4 regions of the Methylotenera sp. L2L1 genome follow, and region 1 is predicted to be linked to each of the others. Evidence: predicted binding sites of a transcription regulator. Region 1 holds the regulator's gene; each other region holds the start of a gene.
What was found. The regulator sigma-54, encoded in region 1, starts transcription at its own class of promoters, with help from an activator protein. The targets are predictions, from matches to a motif close to TGGCACNNTTCCTGCT.
Positions count from the first base shown of each region.

Region 2: a site for sigma-54 is predicted at 1,680-1,695, ahead of FG24_RS04760 (ammonium transporter). Genes of this name have one in related genera too.
Region 3: a site for sigma-54 is predicted at 1,897-1,912, ahead of FG24_RS07825 (ANTAR domain-containing response regulator). Genes of this name have one in related genera too.
Region 4: a site for sigma-54 is predicted at 1,720-1,735, ahead of FG24_RS12910 (pilin). Genes of this name have one in related genera too.

Region 1 is NZ_JQMG01000001.1:652,712-657,898, reverse strand. It holds gene lptC (LPS export ABC transporter periplasmic protein LptC) at 1-599, shown strand, start outside; gene lptA (lipopolysaccharide transport periplasmic protein LptA) at 610-1,299, shown strand; gene lptB (LPS export ABC transporter ATP-binding protein) at 1,336-2,058, shown strand; gene FG24_RS03135 (RNA polymerase factor sigma-54) at 2,055-3,638, shown strand; gene hpf (ribosome hibernation-promoting factor, HPF/YfiA family) at 3,784-4,110, shown strand; gene hprK (HPr(Ser) kinase/phosphatase) at 4,147-5,088, shown strand; gene rapZ (RNase adapter RapZ) at 5,115-5,187, shown strand, end outside.
Region 2 is NZ_JQMG01000001.1:1,017,237-1,022,423, reverse strand. It holds gene hemW (radical SAM family heme chaperone HemW) at 1-850, shown strand, start outside; gene FG24_RS04765 (BLUF domain-containing protein) at 943-1,530, opposite strand; gene FG24_RS04760 (ammonium transporter) at 1,744-3,057, shown strand; gene FG24_RS04755 (hypothetical protein) at 3,066-3,710, shown strand; gene argH (argininosuccinate lyase) at 3,813-5,187, opposite strand, start outside.
Region 3 is NZ_JQMG01000001.1:1,631,626-1,636,812, forward strand. It holds gene mutS (DNA mismatch repair protein MutS) at 1-1,684, shown strand, start outside; gene FG24_RS07825 (ANTAR domain-containing response regulator) at 1,957-2,520, shown strand; gene FG24_RS07830 (CmpA/NrtA family ABC transporter substrate-binding protein) at 2,756-4,060, shown strand; gene ntrB (nitrate ABC transporter permease) at 4,106-4,951, shown strand; gene FG24_RS07840 (ABC transporter ATP-binding protein) at 4,980-5,187, shown strand, end outside.
Region 4 is NZ_JQMG01000001.1:251,750-256,936, forward strand. It holds gene FG24_RS01185 (helix-turn-helix domain-containing protein) at 1-400, opposite strand, end outside; gene FG24_RS01190 (SRPBCC family protein) at 734-1,270, shown strand; gene FG24_RS12910 (pilin) at 1,807-2,157, shown strand; gene FG24_RS01200 (cyclic nucleotide-binding domain-containing protein) at 2,232-3,299, opposite strand; gene FG24_RS01205 (3',5'-cyclic-nucleotide phosphodiesterase) at 3,646-4,428, opposite strand; gene FG24_RS01210 (alpha/beta hydrolase) at 4,504-5,187, shown strand, end outside.

The DNA of each region.
Region 1 (5,187 bases):
GTCATGATCCAGACTATGTCATGAGTAACTTTGAGACGACACAAACCGATGTGAATGGTGCGCTGCGTTACAAATTGGCGGCAAATGAGATGAAGCATTTTCCTGATGTAGATACCACGGATTTGATTAAGCCACGTTTTACACAGTTTGCAAAGGATAAGCCTTATACTAAGCTGGAAGGTGATACGGGTAATGTTTCCAGCGATGGTGAGCAAATTGAGGTGTTTGGTAAGGTGCTGGTGATGCGAGAAGCTTTCGGTGATAAGGGTGAACTGACGGTAGAGACGGATTACCTTAAAATTTTACCTAATGAAGAATATGCGACGACAGATCGCCCTGTGGTGATTAAACAGGCGCCAGGTACGGTCATTTACGCAACGGGGCTGATTTATGAGAAAAAGCAGCAAACAGTGACGTTGTTGCATAAAGTGCGTGCACATTATGAGCGTCCTGCCGCAAAAGCAAAAAAATCCATGACATCAAGTCACAAGACATCAAATCAAAAGAACAATCAGCAAGTAAAGGCAGCTAAGCCAACTGCCGATGCTCAACGAGATAAACCAGATAACAATGCGCGCATTCGGAGACGCTATGAATAGGCAGTTTTTCATGATTAAAGTAAATACATTATCGAATCTATTGTTATGTGGGGTTTTATTGTTAAGCCTGAATGGCCGGGTATGGGCAGAGGCAGCGGACCGCGACAAACCGATTGATCTAGAAGCCGATACAATGAAAGTGGATGATGCAAAGCAAATTAGTACATATGCGGGCAATGTGATTCTCACGCAGGGTACGCTGGAGATTCATGCAGATAAATTGATTGTGCGTGAAGATAAAGAGGGCTTTCAGCATAGCACTTCCTTAGGTAACCCGACGACGTTTAGACAAAAACTTGAGGGTAAAAATGAGTACATTCAAGGCAGTGCGCAGCGGATTGAATATGACGGACGCATGGATAAAGTGCAGTTGTATACAAAAGCGTGGGTGAAGCGTGGCGAAGACGTCGTGCATGGTGATTATATTATGTACGATGCCAATGCTGAGTATGCTGAGGTAATTGGCGGAGGTTCACAGAATGCGACTTCTGGTACGGGGCGTGTACGTGCTGTGATTCAACCTAAAAATAAAAAAGCGCCAGTCGAGATTAAACCTGAAGTTCCATCCACTAAAGCGAAGCCAGATGCTTCTAGCGGTAACGGCTCGATTCCTAGTGCTAAAGATGCAAGATTCAGCCGCACTTTGGAAGTTAGCAAAAGTGCAGCGGAAGTCAGTAAAAATACTAGCAATGCTCAATAATTTTCAAAATAATAACTGCATGATAAGTGGGCAATGATGAGCGAACTGATTGTAGAAAATTTACGTAAATCTTATAGTGCACGTACTGTGGTGCAAGACATTTCTTTAACGATTAAAAGTGGTGAAGTGGTCGGCTTGTTAGGGCCTAATGGTGCCGGTAAAACAACCAGTTTTTATATGATTGTTGGGTTGGTCGCCTTGGATGCAGGTAGAATTGCACTAGATGGTGCAGATTTGAGCCGTATGCCGATTCACATGCGCGCCAGAATGGGCTTGTCCTACTTGCCGCAGGAAGCTTCAATCTTTCGCAAGTTAACGGTCACCGAAAATATTTTAGCAATTTTGCAGTTACAGGATATCTCAGAAGAAGAAATGTCTGAGCGTTTGGAGTCTCTGCTAGAAGAATTGCATATTACGCATATACGTGACAGTGCCGCGGTGAGCTTGTCTGGCGGTGAGCGCCGTCGTGTAGAGATTGCTCGCTGTTTGGCATCTGATCCTAGCTTTATTTTGTTAGATGAACCATTTGCCGGTATTGATCCCATTGCTGTGATTGATATTCAGCAAATTATCCGCTTCTTAAGTTCTCGCAATATCGGTGTGTTGATTACTGATCATAATGTGCGTGAAACACTAGGTATTTGCGATCGCGCTTATATTGTGAATCAAGGGCATGTGTTCGCCTCAGGTGTTCCAAGTGAAATCGTTGCGAATGAAAGTGTAAGAGAAGTGTATTTAGGTAAAGATTTCCGCCTATGAAGCAAGGTTTACAGCTTAAGTTTTCACAGAATCTATCACTGACGCCACAGTTGCAGCAGGCGATTCGTCTGTTGCAGCTTTCAACATTGGAGTTAAATCAAGAAATTGATGTGTTGATGCAAACCAATCCTTTGCTGGAGCGGGGCGATGACACTGAAGATGAGTACGGCAATGAAGTTGAGTCAGTGGCTGATGGCGCAGATTTGAGTGCGCAAAGCGCTGAGGTTGTGACGGATGTAGATAAGCCTGAAGTGGATGGTTTTGATGCTGATTATTTAGATTCAGGCCATGAGTTTTCTGGCTTGGATTCTACTGTATCAAGCCCTGCTGAGCCGGTCGAGCCTTCTGAGTTTGAAGTGTCAAACTCAGAGTACGCGGATACTTTCTCGGCCGAGTTCGGTGATGAGTTCGATGAGTTTTCAAATGGTAGCCGTTGGGATGAAAACACCATGCCGGCGGACGATGACAGCGATTTTAAACCACAAGAAACCTTGCAGACGAGTTTGCGTGAGCATTTGCTCTCTCAATTAAAGCTAATGCCGCTGTCGGAGCGTGACCAGTCGCTTGCATTAATGTTGGTTGATAGCATCAATGATGATGGATATTTGGAGCAGTCATTAGAAGAAATCGCTGAACTGATGCCAGAAGAGCTGGAAATTGATGCGATGGAGCTGCAAACTGCATTGCGCCATGTGCAGCATTTAGACCCTGCAGGTGTCGGTGCGCGCAACCTAAGTGAGTGTTTACTTTTGCAGTTAGAAGTGCTGCCAAAATTTACGCCACATTTAGCCTTAGCTAATTTAGTGGCAAAGCATTATCTACCGGTGTTGGCCTCGCGTGATTTTGTAAAACTGCGTAAAGAGTTGGGCTGTGATGAAGCAACCTTAAAGCAGGTGCAGCAATTAATCACCAGTTTAAACCCGCGTCCTGGCAGTGCGTTTAGTCATATAGGCTCAGAACACTACATACAGCATGAAGTGATTGTCAAAAAAGTAAAAGGTATCTGGATCGCCAGTTTGAATGACAGCGTGATTCCTAAATTGAAAATCAACCAGCTGTATGCTGGCATCTTAAAGCGTAATCGTGATAGTTCTAGCCAGTATTTGCAAAGCCAGATGCAGGAAGCCAAGTGGATGATTAAAAATATCCAGCAACGGTTTTCTACCATTCTGCGAGTGTCACAAGCGATTGTGGATAGGCAGCGCAATTTCTTGGAGTACGGTGAAGTCGCTATGCGTCCGCTGGTGTTAAGGGAGATTGCCGACGAGCTTGATTTGCACGAGTCGACCATTTCACGTGTGACGACTAATAAATATATGCTGACACCTCGTGGTATTTTTGAGCTTAAGTACTTTTTCGGTAGTTCTGTTGCGACAGATAGCGGCGGTACTTGTTCGGCAACGGCTATTCGCGCATTGATTAAGCAGTTGGTTGACCAAGAAAACCCCAAGAAGCCTTACTCCGATAATCAGATTACAGATTTGCTGGCAAAGCAGGGCATTGTGGTCGCACGACGCACAATTGCTAAGTATCGTGAGTCAATGAATATAGCACCTGCGAGCTTAAGAAAATCGTTATAACTGAATTGTTTAAATCTACGTAAAAAATTGTTGAATTCCTTGCCACAGACCCAATGAAAAGTTGTAAACTGAAATTGTTCTGTAAGTCTTAATCACGAATCTCTGACAATTAATATTTGCGGAATATTTTCAAAAGGAGCAAGTCATGAATTTACAATTAACAGGTCATCATTTAGAAATTACGCCCGCTTTACGTGACTATGTCACTAGCAAATTAACTAAAATCAGTAATCACTTTGATCATGTGATCGATGTCAAGGTGACCATGAGTGTCGAAAAGCTGGCTCAAAAGGTTGAAGCTACACTGCATGTGCCTGGTAATGATTTACACGCAGAATGCCAAGATGAAAATATGTATAGTGCAATCGATATGTTGACCGACAAGCTGGACCGTCAAGTGGTGAAACATAAAGAGAAAAATACAAATCATCACAAAGCGAATGGTGCAGTTAAGCATCAAAACATTGACTGAGTTTTTTAGTATTTAATTCTTTTTGTTACCTTAAATATGGCTCAATTCAACGTCGCTGAGCTATTCAAACAAACCCGCCGTAAACTCAAATTAAGTTGGGTTGCAGGACTCAACGGCGGGTCAAATACTCTCACTAGCGAAACAGTTACTAAACCATCCTTGGCACTGATAGGCCATCTTAACTTTGTACATCCGAATCGAGTGCAGGTGTTAGGCTGTGCTGAGATGGACTATATTACCAATTTGCCCACTGCTGACGCAGAGCGTGCAATCAATAATCTATTTTCTACCGATTTAGCAGCCGTTATTGTTGCGAACGGTGAGAAAGTGCTTGATATACTGTTGGCTGCGGCCGATCAGCACAACGTTCCATTATTTACCTCTACCTTACGCAGCCCAGAGCTTATGGATATCCTGAGTCACTTCTTGGCGCAGGCGATGGCTGAGACTATTAGTGTGCATGGCGTGTTTATGGAAGTACAGGGTTTTGGCGTGTTACTTAAAGGCGAAGCCGCTATCGGTAAGAGTGAGCTTGCGTTAGAGCTGATTTCACGCGGACACCGACTGATTGCCGATGATATTGTAGATTTTTTCAGGATATCGCCTGAACGCATAGAGGGGCGCTGTCCCCCGTTATTAGAAGACTTTTTAGAAGTCCGCGGTTTGGGTATTTTAAATATACGCGCCTTATTTGGTGATAACGCGGTTAAACCTACTAAGCCGCTGGATTTAATTATTCAGTTAGAGAAGGCGGATCTGCAAACTTTGCAGATGTTAGACCGACTAAGTATTAAAACGCAGCATGAAGAAGTGCTTGGATTAAAAGTGACCAAGGTACATATTCCGATTGCTGCCGGGCGAAATATTGCTGTGTTGGTCGAGGTTGCCGTGCGTAACCATATGTTGCTGTTGCGTGGCGTGAATGCGACAAAGCAGTTGATGCAACGTCAGCAGCGCGCAATGAAGCAACACAAGTAACTTTTCTACTAGGGCTCATCGAATCCATGAAACAACTGATTATTGTCACCGGTCTTTCTGGATCAGGAAAGAGCATTGCATTACGTGCGCTTGAAGATA
Region 2 (5,187 bases), 360 kb from region 1:
AGAAGCTAACCCTGGCACAGTAGATATTGCCAACTTCGCGGGTTATAAACAAGCTGGTGTTAATCGGCTATCGTTAGGCATACAAAGCTTTAATGCTGATTATTTAAAAGCATTGGGGCGGATTCATGATGACAAACAAGCGATTCATGCCGCGCAGCTAGGACTTGCTACCTTTGAACGCGTTAATTTGGATATCATGTATGGCTTACCAAACCAGTCCTTGCAAGATGCTTTAGCTGATGTAAAACAGGCTGTCGCGCTTAACCCCGACCACCTTTCTTTTTATCATTTAACACTAGAGCCTAATACGCCGTTTTATCATACGCCACCGAACCTGCCGGATGATGACACCAGCGCTGAAATGCAGATTGAGATTGAAAACTTATTAGCACAACATGGCTATGAGCATTACGAAACATCCGCCTTTGCAAAAAAAGGTAGCCAAGCTAGGCACAATCTAAATTACTGGCAGTTTGGCGACTATCTAGGCATCGGTGCAGGCGCTCACAGCAAATTAAGCTACCACGATAAAATCACCAGAGAAACTCGCCCCAAACACCCTAAGGCCTACATGGAACAAGCGCTTCAAGGTAATGCAGTGGAGCGTGAGTCTGTCATTAGCCAAGATGCGCTAGGCTTTGAATTTATGATGAACGCGCTCAGACTCGTTGACGGCGTACCGCTGAATTTGTTTCAGCAACACACTGGCCTGAACATCATGACGCTGGAACCAGCGATTAAACAAGCGCAAGCTAAAAAACTGCTGATTATTCAAGATGGCTACATCAAACCAACGCTGCTAGGTCAACGCTATTTAAACGAGCTATTACAACTGTTTTTAGATGATTAGTCTAAAAATATCCTAAGCAACTATCCACTCATCCGAATGTAAATCCGCCAACCTTTACAGATTAACCTCAAATTAAAGATGAGCGTAAAGTACTAAATTAAGTTCTTTGTAGCCAAAAATGACAATACAGAAATCACCAACGCTAATGCAGAGCATATCAATGCTAAGTTAGCTCTTCCTTTATCATAATACTGCACTGCTACGCCCTCACCACCATTTGGTAGCAATGACTCGCCTAAGGAAGTTGACGGGTCATTCGCATCAAATAATTCATTCAGAAACTTGCTGACAATTACATCTGAAAACAAATAAGGATTAAACCGATCAAACCCGTTTTCCTTAATAAATCGCGTTATCTTGGCATCTATCGGTGCAAACTTCATTGCCCAATCGGCAAAAGAGAGTTGATTGATGTATTTTCTAGAAATGACTTTTAAATCTTGATGTCGTGAATCAGCCGCTAATTTATCCATTAGCACATTGATTGCCTCCTCGTCACCCTCAAGACATTGAAAGAACACACCATCTCCAAAATATAAAACACCCACCAAACCATTCTTACGGTTATTTATTCTGGACTTTGCCAGAATTCTTGCGACGTTTGGCTCAATTCTGTTGGTTGAGTCAGTAGAGTTAAATGTAGAACGGCTGATGTAGATAATCTGTAAAAGTTTATTCATCTTGTTATTTCACGCTTCTTATTAAATGATTTAATTCTTTAAAGACCAACGATGATGCTCAGTTGTTCAAAAAATAATCTTAAAAATAACAAAGTGCACCACCGCACTAAGCTGCACTTACTTATCCTGTCAAAACTACACTTAAATAATGGCATGCATATTGCTAACTATCCAAACAAGAACAAATACCCTCGCTAATCTCATAGGTCTTTTATGCAAAGAAATCTTTGTTTAGTTACATCCACCTTCGCCCTAGGTTTACTGATTTCACCCAGCGCATTCGCCAATGAAACCATCTCCACAATCGCCATCAATAGCACTTGGGTTGTATTAACCGGCGCACTGGTATTTTTAATGCAGGCAGGGTTTGCCATGCTAGAAACCGGGATGTCGCGTTCTAAAAATACTGTCAATATCATGATGAAGAACTACATGGACCTATGTGTAGGCTCTTTAATATTTTGGCTAGTTGGTTATGGGCTCATGTTTGGCAGTAACACTACCGGCTGGTTTGGCACAGATCACTTTGCGTTAGGCTATGGAGATGACTGGGAGTTCACCCTGTTGTTTTTTAACATTATGTTTGCCTCCACCGCCGCCACCATCGTCAGTGGCGCCATGGCCGAACGTACTAACTACCTCGCCTATTTACTTGGGGCAGCTGGCATTACGGCCGTCATTTACCCTGTATTGGGTAGCTGGATCTGGAATGATCAAGGCTGGTTAAAGCAAATGGGGTTTATCGATTTTGCGGGGTCAACCGTTGTGCACTCGCTAGGTGGTTGGTGTGCGCTAGCCGGCGTTGTTTTATTAGGTCCTCGCTTAGGCCGCTTTAGCGAGAGCGGAAAGATACATAGCATTCCTGGCCATAATATTGGCATGATTGGTCTTGGTGGTTTTATCTTATGGTTTGGCTGGTTTGGTTTTAATGCCGGCAGCACATTGGCAGTAAGCACTAATATTGGGCTGATAGTGCTTAACACGCAACTATCTGGGGCAGCTGGCGCGGTTGGCGCAGTGCTCATTAGCGCCATGATGCGCAAGCCTATCTTGATTAGCAACACGGTCAACGGCAGCATCGCTGGGCTAGTAGCCATTACAGCAGGTTGCGCCACCATGGATGTTCCCTATGCGGTACTGACAGGCCTCATAGGCGGCATTATCTCTGTGATAGGTGTCATCTTGCTAGAGAAGCTCAGAATTGACGATGTGGTAGGCGCAATCTCAGTACATGGCTTTGCTGGCGTATGGGGCACGTTAGCTGCCGGTATGTTTTTAAAAGGCAATATGTTCAACAGCGATCAAGTCATTGTGCAGCTGATTGGCATTAGTGCTACTTTTATTTGGGTATTTTTTGCAGCACTCATCATGTATGGCTTAATTAAAGTAACCGTTGGCTTACGTGTTAGCACTATGCATGAGCAACGTGGTTTAGATATTACCGAGCACGGTGAAGTTGCATACCCAGAATTTACTCCCGATGCAGCTTATAAAGCTGAAAATCTAAAACACCTACAGAAATTATAAGCATGGACATGAATTTAACATTAAGACGCCGTGCTATTTACACCGGCCTAAAACCATTTTTGAACGCTACTGAGATGGCACAGGCGTTAGGCATGTGGGAAACCGAGTTTTCATTGAAGCCGCCATATGCCTTAGCAAGCTTCGTTACACGCTGCTGCACCACAGATGCATTAAGGAGAATACGCACGCAAATTTTAAGAGCGCTCATCACTGCACTCGAATCACCCGAAGCCTTACTCTTAAGCGACCCTGGCTCTCAAGTTGGCAAACAGACACTGGCTGATGATAAAGACGATAGCACTGTCGTGCTGGATGCTAAAAACTCAGTATTTGTCGCACTTTCTAGCGCATTATGGACGACCGTTGACGAAGCCACAGAGAAAAGTATCATAGACTTTATATTAAGAAACTTAACGCACCTAAAACTAAGTAGTGAGCAGTCTCGCAAGCTCAAAGACTGGTTTATTAACAGAAATACAGTGTTCCCGTGTAATTTTGAATTAACCACCTTACAGAAGCTCATTAATCTAAACTACATTGCACTATGTGAATACTATGGCCCAGTGAAGGCGGATAAGCTACTGTCTCAAGCAACCAATGCAGTTGAAGCTGAGGCCATACAGCGACAGTTCAACTTACATGATTTACTCTAAGCATGACTTAACTTTAAGCATGATTCGCTTTAAGTAAAACCAACAATCAACTACGGGCATACAAAGCAAATATCACTAAAAATATGCCTACAGAAATATCACCTACTGATTTTCAAGTAACTTTCTTGCTCTTGCGATAGCAGCTTTTACCTGCGATGGCGCAGTACCACCGACATGGTTACGGCTGTTCAGTGAGCCATCCAGAGTAAGCACCGCATAAACATCATCGCTGATTTCTTTAGCAAACTCTTGCAGTTTAGCTAACGGTAAATCACTTAAATCCACTTTTTGGTCTACTGCATAACGTACAGCTAAGGCTACCGCTTCATGCGCATCTCTAAAGGGCATGCCCTTTTTCACGAGATAATCCGCTAAATCTGTCGCAGTGGCAAAACCTTCGCTAGCCGCTTTACGCATATTGTCTTTATTTACGGTAAAACCTGCTTTGACCACCACGCCATTTTCCAGCACCGGCAAACGCAACATGTCTGCATAAATTTCCAGTGTCACCAATAGCGTATCAGCGGTATCGAACAAGGGCTCTTTATCTTCTTGGTTGTCTTTATTGTAAGCAAGCGGCTGCCCCTTCATTAAGGTCAACAACGCAGTTAAATGCCCATAAACACGGCCAGTTTTGCCACGCACCAACTCTGGTACATCTGGGTTCTTTTTCTGCGGCATAATCGATGAGCCGGTACAGAAACGGTCGGCAATATCAATAAACGCGAATCTTGGCGAGCTCCATAGAATTAGCTCTTCTGAAAGTCGTGATAAATGCATCATCACTGTGGATGCGGCAAAGGTAAATTCAATGGCAAAGTCACGGTCTGACACTGCATCCAGTGAGTTTTCGCATACACCCGCAAAACCCAAACTGGCAGCAACGTTTTCGCGATCGATTGGGTAGCTGGTGCCAGCCAAGGCTGCCGCACCTAAAGGCAACATATTCAAACGTTTACTACAGTCTTCAAAACGTGAGATATCGCGTTTCAACATTTCGTAATACGCCATGAGATGGTGGCCAAAGGTCACCGGTTGCGCTACTTGCAAGTGCGTAAAACCAGGCATCACTGTATCAAAATTAGCTTCAGCCAAATTAAGCAAACTAGTTTGCAAGTTAAATAAACCTGCAATCACTTGCTGACAAGTAGTCCGCAACCAAAGTCTTACATCCGTCGCCACTTGATCGTTACGGCTTCTGCCTGTATGTAAGCGCTTACCTGCATCGCCAATTTTATCGGTTAAGCGCTTCTCTATATTAAGATGCACATCTTCTAAATCGAGCGACCATTCAAATTGGCCTGCATTGATTTCTTCAAGAATCTCATTTAAACCAGCTTCTATCGCGTTGAAATCTGCCTGAGAAATAATACCCTGCGCACTTAACATACGCGCGTGGGCAATTGAGCCCTCAATATCATAAGAGGCTAAACGATAATCGAAACCAATAGATGCCGTATATTTTTTTACCAGCTCA
Region 3 (5,187 bases), 980 kb from region 1:
GCTACGGCATTGGCTGCACCATCCCTTGCAAGACCGCAACCTAGTGATGAAGCGCCATGAGGCGGTTGCAGACCTGATGCAAACTAACCAACACTTGAGTTTACGGCAGACCTTAAAGTCTGTGGCGGATATTGAGCGTATCACTGCGCGCGTTGCCCTTAAAACAGCACGCCCAAGAGATTTATCTGGCCTAGCCGTGAGCCTGCAGCAGTTGCCTTTGTTGCAAGCACAACTTAATCAGCAATCGGCTAGTTTATTGCAGACCTTGGCTAGCAACCTAACACCGCCAGCTACGGTATTAAACTTGCTCATCACTGCTATTAAAGCGGAGCCTAGTGTCGTGCTCCGTGAGGGCAGTGTGATCGCGGATGGCTATGATGCGGAGCTGGATGAGCTGCGTGCGATACAAACCAATCATGGTGAGTTCTTATTACGATTTGAAGCGGCAGAAAAAGAGCGGACTGGTATTAGCAACCTCAAGGTGGAATATAACAGCGTACATGGTTTCTATATTGAAATGAGCCGCACGCAGGCAGAGAGTGCACCTGCAGAATATAGACGCCGCCAAACCCTTAAGAATGTAGAGCGGTTTATTACCCCTGAACTCAAAGCGTTTGAAGATAAAGTGCTCAGTGCGAATGATCGCGCTTTAGCCCGTGAAAAAATGCTATACGAGCAAGTGTTAGTTGAACTTGGCCAATTTATTTCTGCACTACAAACCAATGCAGGGGCTGTGGCTAGTTTAGACGTGCTGTGTTGTTTTACTGAGCGCGCCATCAGTTTAAATTATGTCGCGCCTACATTTACAACAGAGGCTGGGTTAGAGGTCGTGAACGGCCGTCACCCTGTTGTTGAGCAGATTTCTATGCAATCATCAGGGCAGCCTTTTATTGCCAATGATGTGTCGCTTAACCCTTATCGTCAACTGTTGCTGATTACAGGGCCGAATATGGGTGGTAAATCGACCTTTATGCGGCAAACCGCATTGATTGTGTTGCTGGCATATTGTGGCTGTTATGTGCCGGCGACGAGCGTAAAGATTGGTGAGATTGATCGCATCATGACACGAATTGGTGCATCGGATGACTTAGCGGGTGGACGTTCAACTTTTATGGTGGAAATGACCGAAACCGCCAATATCCTGCACAACGCTACCGATAAGAGCCTAGTGCTGTTGGATGAAATTGGACGTGGAACCTCTACGTTTGACGGTTTAAGCTTAGCTTGGGCAGTTGCCAAACAGTTGTTAGAGAAAAACCGCGCTTATACTTTGTTTGCTACGCATTACTTTGAGCTGACGCGTATTGTGGATGAGTTTAAATATGCCGCCAATGTGCATTTAGATGCGGTTGAGCATGGTAACAACATTGTCTTTATGCACAAAGTTGAAGAGGGTGCGGCTAACCAAAGTTACGGTCTGCAAGTGGCGCAACTTGCAGGGATTCCTAAGCCCGTTATTAGTGCAGCAAAAAGAAAATTAGCGCAATTAGAGCTAAATCAGGTAGTTAATCAAGATGCAACGGCAGTGCCGCAAGTCGATATGTTCATGATGAATGAGCAAGTCGAGGACATTCCATTACACCCAGTGCTCACTGAATTAGAATCACTGCAAGTGGATGATCTCACGCCTAAGCAGGCTTTAGATATGCTTTACAGGCTAAAGGCGGCTGTCAATCAATTGTAAAAATGCCAGCTCGCGCTTGTCATGGCTAGTTGGCATTTTCAAAGGTATCACCCCATCAATCTTGAAGTGCATCATTAAGTGCGCTTTGTCTGGGTACAACAGTGTGCGTGCGCACCTTATTTGTGCGAACAGCTAGCGCTACCACTGTTCACTTCATGCCATAAAGTACGCTATTCCATATTAAACAAGTGGTTAAGCTATTTTTTAATAGTTGGCACATCTATTGCTTATACTAGTTCAGTCTATCGAGTTAAGCTGCTATGTTAAAAGTAATGATTGTTGATAATAATTTGGAGCGTGTTAAACCACTCAAGCAGTCCTTGCTTGATAACGGTTACGACGTCATCGCCCATTTAAGAGATACCATCAATTTAAATGATGCATGCAGTAAGTTGCAACCAGACGTAGTGGTGATCGATACAGATTCACCTAGTCGCGACACATTGGAGCATATCTGTGTCATGACGATGAATGATCCGCGTCCAGTGATGATGTTTACCCATGATGGCGATAAAGAGCAGATTAAATTAGCAACGCAGGCCGGTGTGTGTGCTTATGTGGTGGGAACTTTACCTAATGAGCGCCTGCAACCAGTGATTGATGCTGCGGTTGCCAGATTTGAAGAATTTAAGAATTTACGTGTTGCCTTGCAAGAGGCAAATACCAAGCTAAGCGAGCGCAAAGTAATTGAACGTGCAAAAGGTTTGATTATGAAACAGCGCAATGTGGATGAAAATGAAGCCTATAGCATGTTAAGAAAGATGGCGATGGAAAAACATACGCGCATCGGTGCTTTGGCAGAACAAATTGTTGAAGCAGCACAGTTGCTACTTTAGCTGATAAGTTAATACCAATTCGGTGGTGGTAGAGTCCAAAAGTCCAATGACGGACTGGTGAGCTAAATCATCCAAGCAGTAAAAAAAGAGCCAATGGTGGCTCAGATCAAGTAATACAAGACAAAGGCGTCTTGATAAGCAATCAACTCTTTAATTTAAGAGCTGGTTCAACTTATCAGACGCCTTTTTTTATGGATTTTTTTTAGATTGTTTGGATTATTTTAGGAGAGCTAAGATGGGCAATGACAATATTAGTAATAAACAAATTAAAGTAGGTCAGCAATCAGATTTGGTGATTGACCCTGCGCGCCGTGACTTTTTTAAAATGAGTGCGATGGGGGCTTTAGGAGCAGCAGCGATGATGGGTTTAGTGCCGAACGGTATCCGTACACAAGCTTACGCAGCAGGTTCAGATGCACCAGAAATCAAAGAAGTGAAAATTGGTTTTATTCCATTAACAGATTGCGCGCCGATTATCGTGGCTGCGGAAATGGGTTTTGATAAGAAATACGGTATCAAAATCACGCCTTCAAAAGAAGCATCTTGGGCTGCAGTGCGTGACAAGGTTTCTAACGGTGAGTTGCATGCAGCACATATTCTGTACGGTATGGTATATGGCGTGCAACTAGGCATCGGTGGTCAGCAAAAAGACATGGCTGTGTTAATGGGTTTAAACCATAACGGTCAAGGTATTACGCTTTCTAACCAACTTAAAGATAAAGGTGTTAAAGACGGTAAAACACTAAAACGTTTAATTGATAACGAAAACCGTGACTATACCTTTGCACAAACATTCCCAACCGGTACGCACGCAATGTGGCTTAACTATTGGCTTGCTGCAAACGGCATTAATCCAGTCAAAGATGTCAAAAATATTGTAGTACCTCCACCGCAAATGGTCGCCAATATGCGTATTGGTAACATGGATGGATACTGTGTTGGTGAGCCTTGGAACGCTAGGGCGATTTTCGACAAAGTAGGTTTCACTGTCGCTACAACGCAAGATATCTGGGCAGACCATCCTGAAAAAGTATTGGGTGCAACTGCTGAGTTCGTAGATAAAAACCCAAATACAGCACGTGCCATGATGATGGCGATTCTTGATGCATGTCGTTACATTGATGCAGCTGAAAATCGTGCGAAAGTGGCTAAGCTGATTTCAGGTAAAGCTTACGTGAATGCGCCAGAACAAGTAATTGCAGGACGCTTTGTGGGTGATTACGACAATGGTAATGGCAAGGTGTGGAAAGACCCTAATTACATGAAGTTCTTTGATGATGGCAAAGTGAACTATCCGTTCTTATCAGATGGCATGTGGTTCTTAACACAGCATAAACGTTGGGGCTTACTCAAATCTGACCCTGACTACTTAGGTGTGGCAACTAAGATCAACCAAGTAAAACTTTATTCTGAAGCCGCATCGCAATTAGGTGTCGCTGTGCCAAAAAGCACAATGCGTAGCAGTAAATTGATGGATGGCACTGTGTGGGATGGCTCAAATCCAGCCGCTTATGCTGCATCGTTCAAAATTAAAGTGTAAGCCATGATGCATCGCACAAATAGAGTTGCGCCTTAAGGAGTTGAAATGACAACAAATACTGTAAATAAAATAATGCCTACCGCTAAATATTTCTCTTTAAGCAGTTCACGTAATTTAAATACGCAGGCTTATCGTTTTTTTAGATGGGTGCTACCGCCAATTTTTGGGTTGTTCTTGCTAGTGATGATTTGGTCATTGATTGCAGAGCATAGACAAGAGTTGCCAGGACCAATTAAAACTTGGGCCTCAGCGGTTGAATTGTTTAGTGATCCGTTTTATGACCATGGCATCAATGACAAAGGGGTGGGTTGGAATATCCTGGCATCATTGGAGCGCGTTGGTTTGGGTTTTGGTTTAGCTGCGCTGATTGGAATCCCGCTTGGTTTTGTCATTGGTCGTTTTGAGTTTGTGGCAAGAATGACTGCACCAGTGATTAGCTTGTTGCGGCCAGTCTCGCCACTTGCATGGTTGCCAATTGGGTTGCTGGTGTTTAAAGCAGCAAATCCTGCAGCGATTTGGGTAATCTTTATTTCGGCAGTATGGCCTATGATTATCAACACGGCAGTCGGCGTGAGTAAAGTGCCACAAGACTATATGAACGTGGCAAAAGTGTTGAACTTAAGTGAATGGAAGATCGTTACCAAAATACTGTTTCCGTTTGTGCTGCCTTACATGATGACCGGTGTGCGCCTTTCTATCGGTGTTGCATGGTTGGTGATTGTGGCGGCTGAAATGCTAACAGGTGGCGTTGGTATCGGTTTCTGGGTGTGGGATGAGTGGAATAACTTGAATGTTGAGCACATCATCATCGCAATTTTCGTCGTAGGGATTGTTGGTTTGTTGCTTGAGTTAATCCTCACGCAAATCGCTAAACGATTTAGCTACGAATAACCCACTTAAATATCCTTTAGGAACGATCATGGAAAAAGCAAACGCTGACAAATATGTACAACTAGAGCAAGTGGATATGACCTTTCATACCAAAAAAGGGACATTCAATGCGCTTAAGGGTATTAATCTAAATATTAGAGAAGGCGAGTTCATTTCAATTATTGGGCACTCTGGTTGCGGTAAGTCTACAGTGCTGAATTTAATCGCAGGCTTGTTGCAGCCTTCAGAGGGCTTGT
Region 4 (5,187 bases), 400 kb from region 1:
CATTCCGCTTGGCTGAAAGCTGCTTGATGGCTCCAGCAACCAAAGAAGTTGGGGTTTCGTCGATTAGATGCATCACCTGTCCTTCAAATCCTGGCTGAATTTTCCCACTCAACATAAACTTTTCCAGATCAGATGCCGACATTGAATTTTTGTAGCTTGTATTGATGTTGCTAAGTGTTATCTTAACAAAATCCATTTTTTCCCCTGTCGAGAACATGGGTGTGCCTAGAGTTTCCGCAATTTCAGAAAGTTTGATAGCACCTATGTCGCCAACTTTACCTTTCTCCAGATTCACAATTGTCACACGAGAGACATGCGAGGCCTCAGCCAAGGCCTTTTGGCTCAGACCACACGCCACTCTCGCTTTTTTGATAATTGTACCAATTGTTAAAATATCCATGTCTTTTACTATAGCTAAGATACCAATAAAAGTAAAGTATACTTTACTTTTATTAAATTATTAATGACATAAATAGATGACACTATACGGATTACATCAATCACACATGTGGCACACTTTTTATTTAAAACTAATCAACTCGGCTATCAACTCATCCGTAACCTCCAAAACGAATCGTGCATAGTGTCAACCAAGCCAAGTTCACATCGTTAATACAGCACAAACCACCTTACAATTGAAGATTCGGGTTCTCATAAGTTCTGTTTCTACTTTATAATGTAGTGTTGTTTTTGAACAATCCCTCTCATTACTGAGATTTTTGGAGAAAAGTGAATGAAAAAAATTCTAGCGTTAATCGCACTTGGCTTAACTACAAGCTTGGTTTCTGTATCAGCATCAGCACACGGTCCATCACCACTAAAAGTTGACAAATCTATCACCATCAAAGCTGAGCCAGCTAAAGTATGGGCATTAGTAAAAGATTTTGGCAACATGCAAAAATGGCACCCTGCGGTGACTAACACCAAGTTAGAGAAAAAAGGCGAAGACACATTTAGAACACTAACACTCAAAGATGGCGGCACAATTCTTGAGAAACTACGTAGTGCAGATGATGCAGATATGAAAGTTCGCTACGAAATCGTTTCAAGCGGCTTGCCGTTAACAGACTACAACGCTTATATCGTAGTTAAAAAAGGCGCAAATGCTGGTGAATCAACCGTACAATGGGTTGGCCGCTTCTACCGTTTATACAAACTAAACCCACCAATCCCAGCTGGTCAAGATGACGAAACTGCATTAAATGCAATCAACGGTATTTATGACGCAGGTTTAGCTGGTTTAAAGAAGGCTGCTGAATCATCAAAGTAGGTGACCGCGAAGGCTCTCAAAGCAAAGCCTCTACAAATTGGTCACTCATGCAATGGCTACGTGACCTTTTTTGACAGTTTGAGCGGTAGAAAATACAAAAAATTGTCAATGGATTAAAAAAACGGAGCTAATAGCTCCGTTTTTTGTTAACAAGCTATCATTAAGATATTACTAAAAAACTGCACCTAACCCATACACATTGAGACCTTTGCTTTAGTGATACTTCCCATCAACATCGCTATCATCGTCATTCCCACGAAAGTGGGAATCCATTTAAGTGATTGATTAAAATAGATTCCCACTTTCGTGGGAATGACGGAAGATAGATGATTTGGTAGCAAATAATCACTTTGGCAGGCTCATACAAAGGTTTAAAATTTAAAGATAAGTTCAAAGCGATCGTACAGAACATTGCATTTTTTCAGTAAAAAACACTCGATTTTAAATTCTGGCACAACAGTTGCTTGTTAAAAACTAAGCACTACCATTTAAGACATAGTGTGAAAACACTTAAATTTTTAATAAAGGAAATTAAAATGAAACAAGTACAAAAAGGTTTTACCTTGATTGAATTGATGATTGTAGTTGCAATTATCGGTATTTTGGCTGCAGTTGCATTACCACAGTACAGAGCTTATACAGAAAGATCTGCTAACGCAGCATGTTTGGCTGAGGCAACAGGCGTAGCTCGTGGCGTAGCAGCTGCAATTGCTAACAATGCTCCAGATTTAGTTCCTGTTGTAGTGCCGTCAGCTTGTGGTGATGCGGGTGGTGTTGTAGCAAATACAGTTCCTCCAGCAGGCACTCAACTAACATTTGCAGCGGGTGCTCGTGGCACTGCAGGCGCTTTGTGTGAAGTGGATACAGGTGTTTGCGTAGAAAACTAGACTTTAGTGACGTAACACAACGACCAAACCGTTTGTGATTAATTTAAAAAAGAGACTTTTTAAAGTCTCTTTTTTTATTTATGACACTTAAGTACAACTGCATCAAATCCATTCTGCACTAAAATAAATGCAGCCGCAGAACTACGTCGCCCAGTTTGGCAATACACAATATAAGGCTTAGCACGATCTAAACCTGACATCATTTGCCTAATTTCTTTTAAAGGTAAATTAACGGCGCCTTCAATATGCTCATATTGATACTCCGAAGGCAATCGTACATCTACCCATACAGCGCCATCTGCAACCTTAGCTTCGGCAACTTCTCTGCTTACTTGCGTAAGCATCGGCTCTTTAAGTAGCGCTACAAAATCATGCTTATTAAGCCGCAACAATTGCCCATCGGTTTTCATGGTAACTGTGGCATTACGTTTATTATCAGAGACCAACGCTTCTTCTCCAAACGCATCTCCCTCTTTCAATTCTGCAACCAATATGGACGGCGCATTTACACCATCAGCCCGGCTAACAAGTAACGAGCCATGCTCGATTAAATAATAGTAATCACCCACTGCACCCTGCTGAATAACCACTTGGCCGGCAACGGTACTGATGCGCTCCATACGCTGAAACATAGCTTCTATATTAGCAACGGGCACTTTACTAAACACGCCTGATTGCAATTTAGCCACGCTAAACACTCCTGTGTCTCGCATCCACTCAACTGGGGTTCTATTGGGTTCTTTATCACCTGACTTGTGATGTAGATTCTTAAGGGCTTCTTCATCAGTGGATAATTGGTCCCATGTCATCATGATGTCGAGCAAATCGTTATCTATTCGCAAAATTTCCACATCGGTAATCGCGATGCAATCAACTAGGTTTTGATCGCTATTAATAGGATGTTTGGCCGCAGGTGCATCTCCACGTAGCAGTACCTTGCTATTTTTGGCGAATCTTAATTCAAGGTCACCTTTAATTAAATAGACTGCCTGTTTTGCATGCGTTACATTCATGCGCAAAGGGTTAACGCCCTTGCTTACCTTTTCTACAAAACACAAGTCAGCAAGCTCCTGCTTACGGCCTTCAGAAAGCTTAGCAATTGGTTCAATAGTGTTTAATATGGTGAGTGCTGCTGTTGTCATGTTAAGCGTCAGTATCTAAATAGTTAAGGTGATATGTCTTTTTAGCCATTATTTTTTACCCCCAAGGTCATTAATAACGCTTGGCCTGTAGTAGCTATAGTTTACTCAATCAAGTTGAAATCTTTGCAAGAACCGAAATATGGCTCAAATTCCAACAAAGGTAATCAACAAATATAATATAGCTATGGTTGTCATTATTTATAGGACTATAAATAGATCCTCATCCTTGCTTTCGCACCACAGGCACTCCGATTCACTAGGTGCTAAAGCCCCAGTGAAGTCGTATGCGAGGATGACGGCATTGTTAGCTTTATAAAGCTAAATAATTTAGTGTTAAAGCCTCAAGCTATAATTCAAAAATTTGATGTCGATGTAGTGCCGCAATAGACAAACCAACATCTACTTCAGCTATTTCTCGCATGATATGCGCATCTTCGCCTGGTTTTAAGTGTGTAATATACACTTCAAGCTCCCCAGTTCGGTGAGCTACACTTAACTTGGCTAGCTCTTCTAACAGCATCGAAGGACACAGATGCTTAGATAGGATTGCCAGTTCTAACTCACTGTTGCTGAAAGCAGTCTCCACAATCAGATATTTAAGCTGATTTATCTTGTTTACTTCGCGCCATAGCGCATCACAAATCGTTGTGTCGCCAGTATAAACCAAACTATGAAGCGCGCCTTCAATATGATAACCAACCGCAGGCACTACATGGTGCACAGGTACTGCAGTGATCGCGCGTTTACCAAGTGAGATTTTTTGCCCAAGCTTTATCTCTTGATAACGTAAAAAAGGCGTATCACTATTAGGTATAGCATTAAAATCTGGCCATATTTTCCAATTAAAGATATGTTCTTTCAGAATATCCAGCGTTTCATTTGTGGCATACACCGTGATGGGCTCAGTGCGAATCCCCATGACGGTATCTAACAATAGTGGAATAAATGCAATATGATCCAAATGTGAATGCGTTACGAATATATGGCTGATGTTAAGCAATTCATCCATCGACAAATCACCAACACCAGAGCCAGCATCAATCAATACATCTTGATCCAGCAACAGTGATGTTGTGCGGTATTCACCACCTATACCACCACTACAGCCAAGCACTTTGAGTTGTGTCATTTAGACATTCGCCTTAATTAAACTGTTATCATTTTTACTCACAGATGAAGCCACGTTCAGGCTGTTTTGAGTACAATGTCACGATTGTCACAACACATTCAAAACTGCCCAACCACTATGACTTACCAGCAACCACTTGAGCTAAGCCTCCATACTTCAAATAACAGCAAAATCAATGCCAGCATCATTTGGCTACATGGGCTTGGTGCTGATGGATATGATTTTGAACCAATTGCTCAGCGTCTTTTAGAAAATCCATCATTTAGCCATGTACGCTTTATATTGCCACATGCACCCGAAATGGCGGTGACCAGGAATAATGGATATATCATGCCAGCTTGGTACGATATCTATGGCCACATCCCCATTACACACGAAGATGAGGCTGGAATCAAAGCCAGTCAAGAATACATCAACTCTTTGATTATAAATGAAATTAACAGGGGAGTTCCATCCGAGCGGATTTTACTTGCAGGATTTTCACAAGGTGGTGCAATTGCATTACATACAGCGTTGCGCTACCCTCAAAAGTTGGCTGGTGTACTGGCACTTTCTACCTACTTACCGCTGCATGCGCTATTAAGTAAAGAAGCAAGTACCGCTAACACTGACACGCCAATTCTCATAGCGCACGGCATTTTTGATGACATCATCCCATTAGAAACAGCAGCAAAGTCGCGTGATTTACTACAAAACTGTCGATATTCCGTCAATTGGCGTGAGTACAACATGGCACACTCACTTTGCGATCAGGAAATT